Regions from separate parts of the Amycolatopsis sp. NPDC051716 genome, predicted to be linked through region 2. Evidence: riboswitches for the same ligand, from Rfam matches in the RefSeq annotation. Region 2 holds a riboswitch; the other holds the start of a gene.

Region 1 (4,890 bases), on a different contig from region 2:
CGGGTGGTTCGGCAGGTAGGGCGCGAGGTGCGCGCGCACCGCGACCGGGCCGACGCCGGGGCCACCGCCGCCGTGCGGGATGCAGAAGGTCTTGTGCAGGTTCAGGTGCGAGACGTCGCCGCCGAACTCGCCCGGCTTGGCCAGGCCGAGCAGGGCGTTGAGGTTCGCGCCGTCGACGTACACCTGGCCGCCGCCGTCGTGGACGATCTTGGCCAGCTCGTCGATGTCGTGCTCGTACACGCCGTGCGTGGACGGGTAGGTGACCATGATCGCGGCGAGGGTGTCGCGGTGGGCGTCGACCTTGGCCCGCAGGTCGGCGAGGTCGACGTTGCCCTCGTCGGTGCACTTCACGACGACCACGCGCATCCCGGCGAGCACCGCGGACGCGGCGTTGGTGCCGTGCGCGGACGACGGGATCAGGCAGACGTCGCGAGCGTCGTCACCGTTCGCGCGGTGGTAGGCGCGGATCGCGAGGAGGCCGGCGAGCTCGCCCTGGCTGCCCGCGTTCGGCTGCAGCGACACCTGGTCGTAGCCGGTGACCTCGGCCAGCCACTCGGCCAGCTGGGCGACCAGCGTGTGGTACCCCTCGGCGTCCTCGGCCGGGGCGAACGGGTGGATGCCCGCGAACTCCCGCCAGCTGATCGGCTCCATCTCGGTGGTGGAGTTGAGCTTCATCGTGCAGGAGCCGAGCGGGATCATGCCGCGGTCGAGCGCGTAGTCCTGGTCGGCCAGGCGACGCAGGTAGCGCAGCATCGCCGTCTCCGAGCGGTGGGTGCCGAAGACCTCGTGCCCCATGAAGCCGCTCTCGCGGGCCAGGCCGCTGGGCAGCGCGACACCGTCTCGGACGTCCTCGTCGACCCCGAACGCGCGCAGGACCTTCGCGGTGATCGCGGGGGTGCTGACCTCGTCGAAGGCGACCCGGACGTGGTCGGCGTCGACGTGCCCGAGGTTGATCCCGGCTTCGCGGGCGGCCGCGTGGACCTCGGCGGCCTGGCCCGGGACGTGCGCGACGACGGTGTCGAAAAAGGACTCGTGCACGATCTCGACGCCGGTCTTGCGGAGAGCGTCGGCGAAGCCCGCGGCGAGGCCGTGGACGCGCTGGGCGATCTTCCTCAGGCCGTCCGGGCCGTGGTAGACCGCGTACATCGCGGCCAGCACGGCCGGGAGGACCTGCGCGGTGCAGATGTTGGACGTCGCCTTCTCGCGGCGGATGTGCTGCTCACGCGTCTGCAGCGCGAGCCGGTAGGCGGAGTTGCCGTCGGCGTCGACCGAGACGCCGACCAGGCGCCCGGGCAGCGACCGCTCGAGGCCGGCGCGGACCGACATGTACCCGGCGTGCGGGCCGCCGTAGCCGAGCGGGACACCGAAGCGCTGGGTCGACCCGGCGGCGACGTCGGCGCCGAACTCGCCGGGCGCGGTGATCAGGGTGAGCGCGAGGAGGTCGGCGGCGACGGTGAACAGAGCGCCCGCGGCCTTCGCCGACTCGGAAATCGCGTGGTAGAAGCCGCGGCCGCGCAGCACGCCGGACGCGCCGGGGTACTGGACGACGACGCCGAAGAACTCTTCCGGCAGGCCGGTCAGCAGGTCCCGGACCTCGACCTCGATGCCGAGGGCCTCGACCCGGGTGCGCACGACGGCGATGGTCTGCGGCAGGCACTCGGCGTCGAGGACGACCTTGTTCGACTTGGCCTTCGACGCGCGGCGCATCAGCGTGACGGCTTCGGCGACGGCGGTCGACTCGTCCAGCAGCGAGGCGTTCGCGGTGGCCAGGCCGGTCAGGTCGGCGACCATGGTCTGGAAGTTGAGGAGGGCCTCGAGCCGGCCCTGGGAGATTTCCGGCTGGTAGGGCGTGTACGCGGTGTACCAGGCCGGGTTCTCGAGGACGTTGCGGCGGATCACGCCGGGGGTGACGGTGTCGGAGTAGCCCAGGCCGATCATCTGCGTCATCGGCCGGTTGCGGGCGGCGAGGGCGCGCAGCTCCGCGGTGGCTTCCTCTTCGGACGCGGCGGGCGGGAGCCGCAGGTCACGGGTGGCGCGGATGGCGCTCGGGACAGCGGCCCCGACGAGGGCGTCCAGGCTGCCGTAGCCGCACTCGGCCAGCATCTTCGCGCGTTCGGCCTCGGACGGGCCGATGTGGCGGGCGTCGAACTGCGTAGACGTGATGGGGAGCTCCTCGGGCCGGGCACCGGGCAGAACGGTGCGCTGGGAACTCCCCCTCTGTCATGGCACCTGAGAGTTTCACCGTGCGGGACACGGCTTTCACCTTGGGTGAGGCGCGGGTGCGCCTGCTTTCCAGAGTGGCCTCGCACGAAGCGGTAGCAGGTACCTGAGAGATTCCGGGGAGTTTGCTCCTTCGGTGCCCCACCGACTTCGTGAGGGCTCTCCCGCCTCGGCTCGACGGCCCGATCTGCAGTTGTGGCGGCTACGGTACCCGGCGCTTCCCACGGGCGTCTACTTCACCCGGGCAACACCACAGTGATCCTCGACCCCGCCTCGACCGCGCCCCCGGGAGGTCGCGAATGACTCATTCGGGACGTCGGAGGTCTCGAATGAGTCATTCGCGACCTTCGGCGACCCGGTGCGCGACCTGCCCGGCCAGCGCCGGGGGCCGTCGCACCCGGCCCGAGGGCAGGACCAGGCGTTTCAACGGTCCGCCCACGGGCACCGGGGGCAGGCCCGCGCCGAGCAGGACCTGCTCGACGAGTTGCTCGGCGTGCCACGCCACCGAGTCGTTGAGCCGGTCCAGCGAGGGGCGGTCGCCGTCGAAGACGTCCTCGTCGGCCAGGGTCACCTCGAAGTACGCGCAGCCCCCCGGGACCGAAATCGCCTCCTCGATCGCGCGGGCGCCTTCTTCAGGATCGTCGAACCCGGCTTCGAGCAGCGGTTCGCGGTAGATCCGCGCCGCGCGGGCGCGCATGCGAGGGCCGTAGCGGACCACGACCGGGAGCCGTCCGGTCAGGTCCGGCACGGCGAGTCCGTGCAGGAGCATGATCGGCGGCACCGAGTGCACCAGCCGCGGCGCCGGCTCGGCCAGCTCGCGGGCGGTGATCCGGACGCGGTCGGCCATCGCGTCCGGGAGGCCGAAGTAGCGGAAGTCGACGTTGCCGAACCCGAGGCCGTCGGCGACCAGCGACGCCAGCAGCTCGCCGTACCCCCAGATCGGCGACAGCACGACCACCGGCGGCGCGGTGACGACCGGCGACGGCACGGGCGGGCGGGTCGCCTCCTGCTCGGGCACCTGGATGACCAGCCGCGGCGGCTCGTGCCAGTCGTGCACCTCGGCGACCCGCCAGTACAGCCCGAGCGGCCGCCACAGCTCGCCGAGGACGTCGTGCTCGATGATCCGCCGCACCTCGGCGTCGGAGTAGGGGAAGTCCCGCGGCGGCACGATCCCGACGTAGTGGTGGTAGGTGACGCGGACCTCGTCGCCGCGGGTGGCCGAGCGGATCCGCATCTCCCAGTCGATCGGCGACGCCGCGATCGCGTTCGCCACCTGCGTGCCGGGCGAGGAGTAGACGAGCGCGGTGGCCTGCCGGAGGAACTGCCCGGCCCGGTCGATGCCCTCCCGCAGCGCCTTCGCCGCCTGCGCGACGTGCACCGGGCTCGCGAGGCTGTCGGGCAGGACGCCGGCGACGCGCAGGAGCTCGGCTTCGGTCAGTCCGGTGACCTCGGCGAGCTGCGCCCAGTGGTCGAACACCGTCACCTTGGGCGCGTGCCGGTGCTCGATCCAGCTGCGCAGCGTCGACGTCGGGACGCCGATGCGCCGCGCGGCCTCGTCCAGGGAGAGCCCGCGGGAGCGGATGCCCGTCCGGACCGCTTCCGCCCACTCGTCGGCGCGCCAGTGCGTCACCTCACAAAGCTAACGAAACCCGCTAGCTTTGCGCGGGGACAACCCGCCCGCGGCGCTCCGACGCTGGTCACCATGACCACCACCGTCCTCGCCCTGACCCTGATCGTCGGCGGGCTGACCTTCGCCGCCGGCGCCTTCCTCGCCTCCGAGATCGCCGTCCGCGTGCTGCGCCGCCGCGAACGGCTGCTGTCCGAAGAGCGCAAGAAGCTCAATGCGGCCTGGCGCCACCTGCGGGAGGTCTACGGCGTCAAGAAACCGACCAAGCGTTAGAGCGGGGTGACGTACGCGCCGGAGATGCCGCCGTCGACCAGGAACTGCGACGCCGTGATGAAGCTGGCGTCGTCGCTGGCCAGGAAGGCGACCGCGGCCGCGATCTCCTCGGGCTCGGCGAACCGGCCGACCGGCACGTGCACCAGGCGCCGCGCCGCGCGTTCCGGGTCCTTCGCGAACAGCTCCTTGAGCAGCGGGGTGTTCACCGGCCCCGGGCACAGCGCGTTGACGCGGATGTTCTCCCGCGCGAACTGCACCCCGAGCTCGCGGCTCATCGCGAGCACCCCGCCCTTGGACGCGGTGTAAGAGATCTGCGACGTCGCCGCGCCCATCACTGCGACGAACGACGCCGTGTTGATGATCGAACCCTTGCCCTGGCGCTGCATGTGCGGCAGGACGGCCTTGCAGCAGTGGTACACCGACGTCAGGTTGACGCGCTGCACGCGCTCCCACGCCTCGATGCCGGTGGTGAGGATGGAGTCGTCCTCGGGCGGCGAAATCCCCGCGTTGTTGAAGGCGACGTCGACCGAGCCGAACTGCTCGACCGTGCTGTGGAACAGGTTCTCGACCTGCTCGGCGTCGGTGACGTCGGTCTGGATGAACGCGCCGCCGATCTCGTCGGCCGCGGCTTTGCCCGAATCCGGCGTCAGGTCCCCGATGACGACCTTCGCCCCTTCGCTCGCCAGGCGCCGGGCCGAAGCGAGCCCGATGCCGCTGGCGCCGCCGGTGATCACCGCGACGCGCCCTTCGAAACGCTGGACCATTACTCC
Region 2 (4,890 bases):
AAAGCCGCTCGCGGGTCGTGGTTTCGTCGCAGGCGATGCCGACGTGGTCGTCGTCGATCCGGCGCAGGGAGATGCCGAGGTCGCGCGCGGCGGCGACAATGGTGTCCGCCCGGCCGGGCACCGCCGCGACGACCGTGTCGAAGAACTCGCCGTGCACGACGTCGACACCGCCCTCGGCGAGGCCGGCGGCGAGCACGGTGGCCATCCGGTGGGCGCGCAGCGCGATCGACCGCAGGCCCTCGGGCCCGTGGTACACCGCGTACATCGACGCCATCACCGCGAGGAGGACCTGCGCGGTGCAGATGTTGGACGTCGCCTTCTCGCGGCGGATGTGCTGCTCGCGGGTCTGCAGGGCGAGCCGGTACGCGGGCGCGCCGTCGGCGTCCTTCGCGACGCCGACCAGCCGGCCGGGCAGCTGCCGTTCCAGGCCCTTCCGCACGGCGAGGTAGGCGGCGTGCGGGCCGCCGAAGCCGAGCGGGACGCCGAACCGCTGCGTCGAGCCGACGGCGACGTCGGCGCCGAGCTCGCCGGGCGGGCGCAGCAGGGTGAGGGCGAGGGGGTCGGCGGCGACGATCACGGCCGCGCCGTGCTTCTTGGCCTCGCCGATGGTCAGGTCGAGCTCCCGGACCGCCCCGGACGCGCCGGGGTAGGACAGGAGCACGCCGAAGAAGTCACCGCCGAGCCCGAGCCCGGTCAGCCCCTGGGAGAGGTCTTCGACGACCAGTTCGATGCCGAGCGGCTCGGCCCGGGTCCGAAGCACGGCGAGGGTCTGCGGCAGGGTGTCTTCGTCGACGACGAACCGGTGGGAGGTCCCTCGCCCGGCCCGGCGCACCAGGGTCATGGCCTCGGCGGCCGCGGTGGCCTCGTCGAGCAAGGACGCGTTGGCGACGGGGAGCCCGGTCAGGTCCGCGACCATGGTCTGGAAGTTGAGCAGCGCTTCGAGCCGCCCTTGGGAAATCTCGGGCTGGTAGGGCGTGTAGGCGGTGTACCAGGCCGGGTTCTCGAGCACGTTGCGCCGGATGACGGGCGGGGTGACGGTGTCGTGGTAGCCGAGCCCGATCATCGAGGCGGTCAGCCGGTTGCGCCCGGCCAGCTCCCGGAGTTCGGCCAGCGCCTGCGCTTCGGAGGCGGGCGGAGGCAGTTCGAGGGGCTGCGCGGACTCCCGCAGCGACGACGGCACGGCCCGTTCGGCGAGTTCGTCGAGGGAGGCGACGCCGATGACGTCGAGGATGTGGCGGAGTTCGTCCGGTCCGGGCCCGATGTGCCGGTCGGCGAAGGGAAGACCCTGTTCCAGGGAGGCGAGTGACGGCTCCACGAGACCTCCTCCGAACGGCATGCCCGCCTGACCCGACCTTAGTTCACGAGGTGACCACGGCGGGGGTCCGGGGGCGGAGCCCGCCGGGCGGGGTGTGGGGGTTGCACCCCCACAAGACACTCCGAAGGGTTCGGGCGAGCGCATGCCGCGAGCACGGCTCGCCCAAACCCGGAGGAACCCTCCCCGCTCTGTCTGACCCCGAAGGGCGCCTGAGAGTTTCGCCCGCAGGTTGAACCGGGCTTGCACCGTCGGCGGGGCCATCAGGCTGTGTCCTGACGACCCGCTTTCCAGAGGCGTCTCGTCCGCGCGGTCCAGGGTGCCTGAGAGGTTCCGGGGAGGACTTGCTCCTTCGGCGCCGAGCTCAAGGTGTGGCTCGGACTCTCCCGCGCGGATTCGTCGACCGCACGGTGAACCTTACTCTGTCTGCCGCAGTGGTGATCAACCGGTCTTGCGGGCGTTGCGGCGCTGAGTGAGTTCGTCCGGTTGGTGCGTCTCGACGATGCCGCCGTCGGCGCGTTCGGCCGGGAACTCGTGGATGGTGCCGCTGATCTCCTGCATCGCGCCGCTGACGGCGATGCCGAAGACGCCCTGGCCGCCCTGGAGCAGGTCGACGATCTCCTCCGGAGAGGTGCACTCGTACACCGTGGTGCCGTCGGAGAACAGCGTCACCCGGGCCAGGTCGCGGACGCCGCGGACGCGCAGGTGGTCGACGGCGACCCGGATGTTCTGGAGCGAGACGCCGGTGTCCAGGAGCCGCTTGACGACCTTGAGGACCAGGATGTCCTTGAAGGAGTACAGCCGCTGCGAGCCGGAGCCGTGCGCGGTGCGGATGCTGGGCGCGACCAGTTTGGTGCGGGCCCAGTAGTCGAGCTGACGGTAGGTGATGCCGGCGATCTGGCACGCCGCCGGACCCCGGTAGCCCACCAGCTCGTCGGGCAGCGAGTCATCGGGGAACAGTTCCCCCTGCTCGCCAGTCGCGACCCCGACAGGCTGCTTCTCGGAACCAGCCTCGACCACGCAAGCCTCCCCTCGCCCGACCTGGTGGCCGGCGAATGACAGCCGGAGGAGTCCCAGGAGTGGGACCCGCCGGAGATCAACCGCCACGGTCCGGCCCCAGACCGTGAATCACACCGTGGCGATTTACCTCCTTCGACGGTAAGCGCCAGGAGAACACCGGTCAACGCGACGCGCGGCAACGCTCAACGGTCGGCTGAGCCTTTGAGCCGTTCGCCGTACCCCCACTCGTGGCCCGGCAAACCCGGTGGACATTTTTTACTCAGCCGAGTAACTTTTACTCATGCAAGTAAACACCGACCTCATGGCCGAACTGGGCCTCGGTGCCACCGAGGCCGCGCGCCGGGCGCAGATCATCGGGGCGACCATCGGCGTCCTGGCCGACCTCGGCTACCGCCGGACCACCTTCGCCAAGATCAAGGAGCGCGCTGGGCTCAGCAGCACCCGGCTGATCTCGTACCACTTCACGAACAAGGCCGGCCTCATGCAGGCCGTGCTCAGCACGGTCGTCGAGACCAAGGGCGCGTTCCTCACCGAACGCACCGGCGGCGGCCTCGACCCGGCCGACCGGCGCGGCTACCTGCGGGCGCACATCGAGACGTCGATCGCGTTCCTGCGGGCGTACCCGGAGTGCGTCCGGGCGCTGTCGGAGCTGGCCGCCAACTCCGACGATGCCGACGGCTGGGTGATGACGAAGGTGCTGGTCGACGACCTGCGGGTGCACGGCCTGGCCCGGCAGCTCAAGCAGGGCCAGGCCGACGGCACCTTCGGCGCCTTCACGCCCGAGGTGATGGCGATGTCGATCGCGCAGGCCATCGACGGTGTCGCCGCCGCCTACGCGGCCGACCCTTCGCTGGACCTCGAAACGTACGGGCGCGAAGTGGCGGACACGTTCGTCAAAGCGACGGCGCCTTGAGGACCCGGTCGAGCCGGTCTTCGATGCGGGCCTTCGGGAACGCGCCGACGATCGTCTCGACCGGCTCGCCGCCGCGGAAGAGGATCATCGTCGGCAGCGACATGACCTGGTAGGCGCGGGTGGTCTCCGGGTTCTCGTCGGCGTTGATCTTGCGGACGGCGAGTTCACCGGCCCGCTCGGCGGCCAGCTGCGCGAGCACCGGGCCGACCATCCGGCACGGGCCGCACCAGGTGGCCCAGAACTCGACGAGCACGGGGACGTCGCTGCCGAGGACTTCGGCAAAGGTCGCGTCGGTGATGTCGGCGACGGTGTTGTTTTCGGACAAGGCGGGCTCCTTCACGGGCGCGGGGATTCGGGCACGACACACGGATCGGGCGCCTGCCGCGCGAGGGCGGCCGCGAGTTTCCCGGCCAGTTCGCCGCGGATGCCGCCGAGCCGCGCGAGGAGGGCGTCGGCTTCTTCGAGCTTGCGCCGGTACACCTCGATCGAACTCGCACAGGAGTCGCCGGTTTCGTGGCCGCTGCGCAGGCACTCGACGAACGGGCGGGTTTCGTCGAGGGTCAGGCCGACCGTCTGGAGGGTCTGGATCTCCTTGACGAGCTGGAGGTCGTCCTCGCCGTACTCGCGGTAGCCGTTGGCCGAGCGCCGTGCCTGCAGCAGGCCTTGGTCCTCGTAAAACCGCAGCGCACGAGTAGTGGTACCCGTGCGCTGCGCCAGTTCTCCGATCCGCATGCCCTCGACGCTAGACGTTGACGTCCACGTCAAGGCAAGTTCTCACACCTCGAGGCGAGCGAAAAGCTCTACCGCGGGAGGAGACGGGGGTCCGGGGGCGTGCCCCCGGGCGGGGTCTGGGGGTTGCACCCCCAGAAGACACGGCGAGGAGCTCGGCGCGAGCGCTTTCCGCGAGCGCACCTCACCCAAGCTCCGAACCTCCGAACCCTCAGGTATCGGCTCCGCGGAAGTCTTCCGGCGACACGGAGTCGAGGAACTCGCGGAACTTCTCGACCTCGTCCTCCTGCTCGTCCGGGATGATGAGGCCGGCTTCCTCCAGCACCGAATCCACGGCGTGGATGGGAACGCCGATCCGCAGGGCCAGGGCGACCGAGTCGCTCGGCCGGGCGGACACCCGGATGTCGCCGTCGAACACGAGCTCCGCGAAGAACGTGCCCTCCTTCAGGTCGGTGATGACGACCTGCTCCAGCTCCCGGCCGAGCGCTCCGATGACCTCTTTCAGCAGGTCATGCGTGAGCGGGCGGGCGGGGCGGACCCCCTGCTGCTCCAAGGCGATGGCGGTGGCTTCGACCGAGCCGATCCAGATCGGCAGGTACCGTTCACCCTCGGTCTCCCGCAGCAACAAGATCGGCTGATTCGCGGGCAGCTCGACCCGCACACCGACGACGCGCATTTCGCTCATCGGGCTTCGCCTCCCTCTCGTGCACACGGGCTGCAGCGCTGAACCGGCTTCACGCCCATACTCCCGACGCTACCCGTCATCCGTGCGCTGTGCTCGCTGTCCGGACTCTCTCAGTTTGCCTGCCGCAAACCCGTGCCTTCACGGTACGGCATGCGGTGCCGAACATTCAGTCATTGACATGGGACCGCAAAGAGGATCTCACTGCCCCGTTATCGATCAACACCCGGAGAC

The links. Region 2 has a riboswitch for glycine ahead of gcvP (aminomethyl-transferring glycine dehydrogenase). Riboswitches for the same ligand answer to the same signal wherever they lie in the genome.
Region 1: another riboswitch for glycine. It lies ahead of gcvP (aminomethyl-transferring glycine dehydrogenase); the one in region 2 lies ahead of gcvP (aminomethyl-transferring glycine dehydrogenase).

What each region holds. Positions count from the first base shown of each region.
Region 1 is NZ_JBFAZA010000010.1:193,796-198,685, forward strand. It holds gene gcvP (aminomethyl-transferring glycine dehydrogenase) at 1-2,163, opposite strand, end outside; glycine riboswitch at 2,208-2,306, opposite strand; gene AB0M30_RS16330 (helix-turn-helix transcriptional regulator) at 2,555-3,850, opposite strand; gene AB0M30_RS16335 (hypothetical protein) at 3,923-4,120, shown strand; gene AB0M30_RS16340 (3-oxoacyl-ACP reductase) at 4,117-4,884, opposite strand; gene AB0M30_RS16345 (aldehyde dehydrogenase family protein) at 4,884-4,890, opposite strand, start outside.
Region 2 is NZ_JBFAZA010000011.1:30,829-35,718, reverse strand. It holds gene gcvP (aminomethyl-transferring glycine dehydrogenase) at 1-1,315, opposite strand, end outside; glycine riboswitch at 1,613-1,711, opposite strand; gene AB0M30_RS16940 (MerR family transcriptional regulator) at 1,754-2,332, opposite strand; gene AB0M30_RS16935 (TetR/AcrR family transcriptional regulator) at 2,613-3,245, shown strand; gene trxA (thioredoxin) at 3,226-3,570, opposite strand; gene AB0M30_RS16925 (MerR family transcriptional regulator) at 3,582-3,977, opposite strand; gene AB0M30_RS16920 (bifunctional nuclease family protein) at 4,186-4,659, opposite strand; gene AB0M30_RS16915 (MerR family transcriptional regulator) at 4,876-4,890, opposite strand, start outside.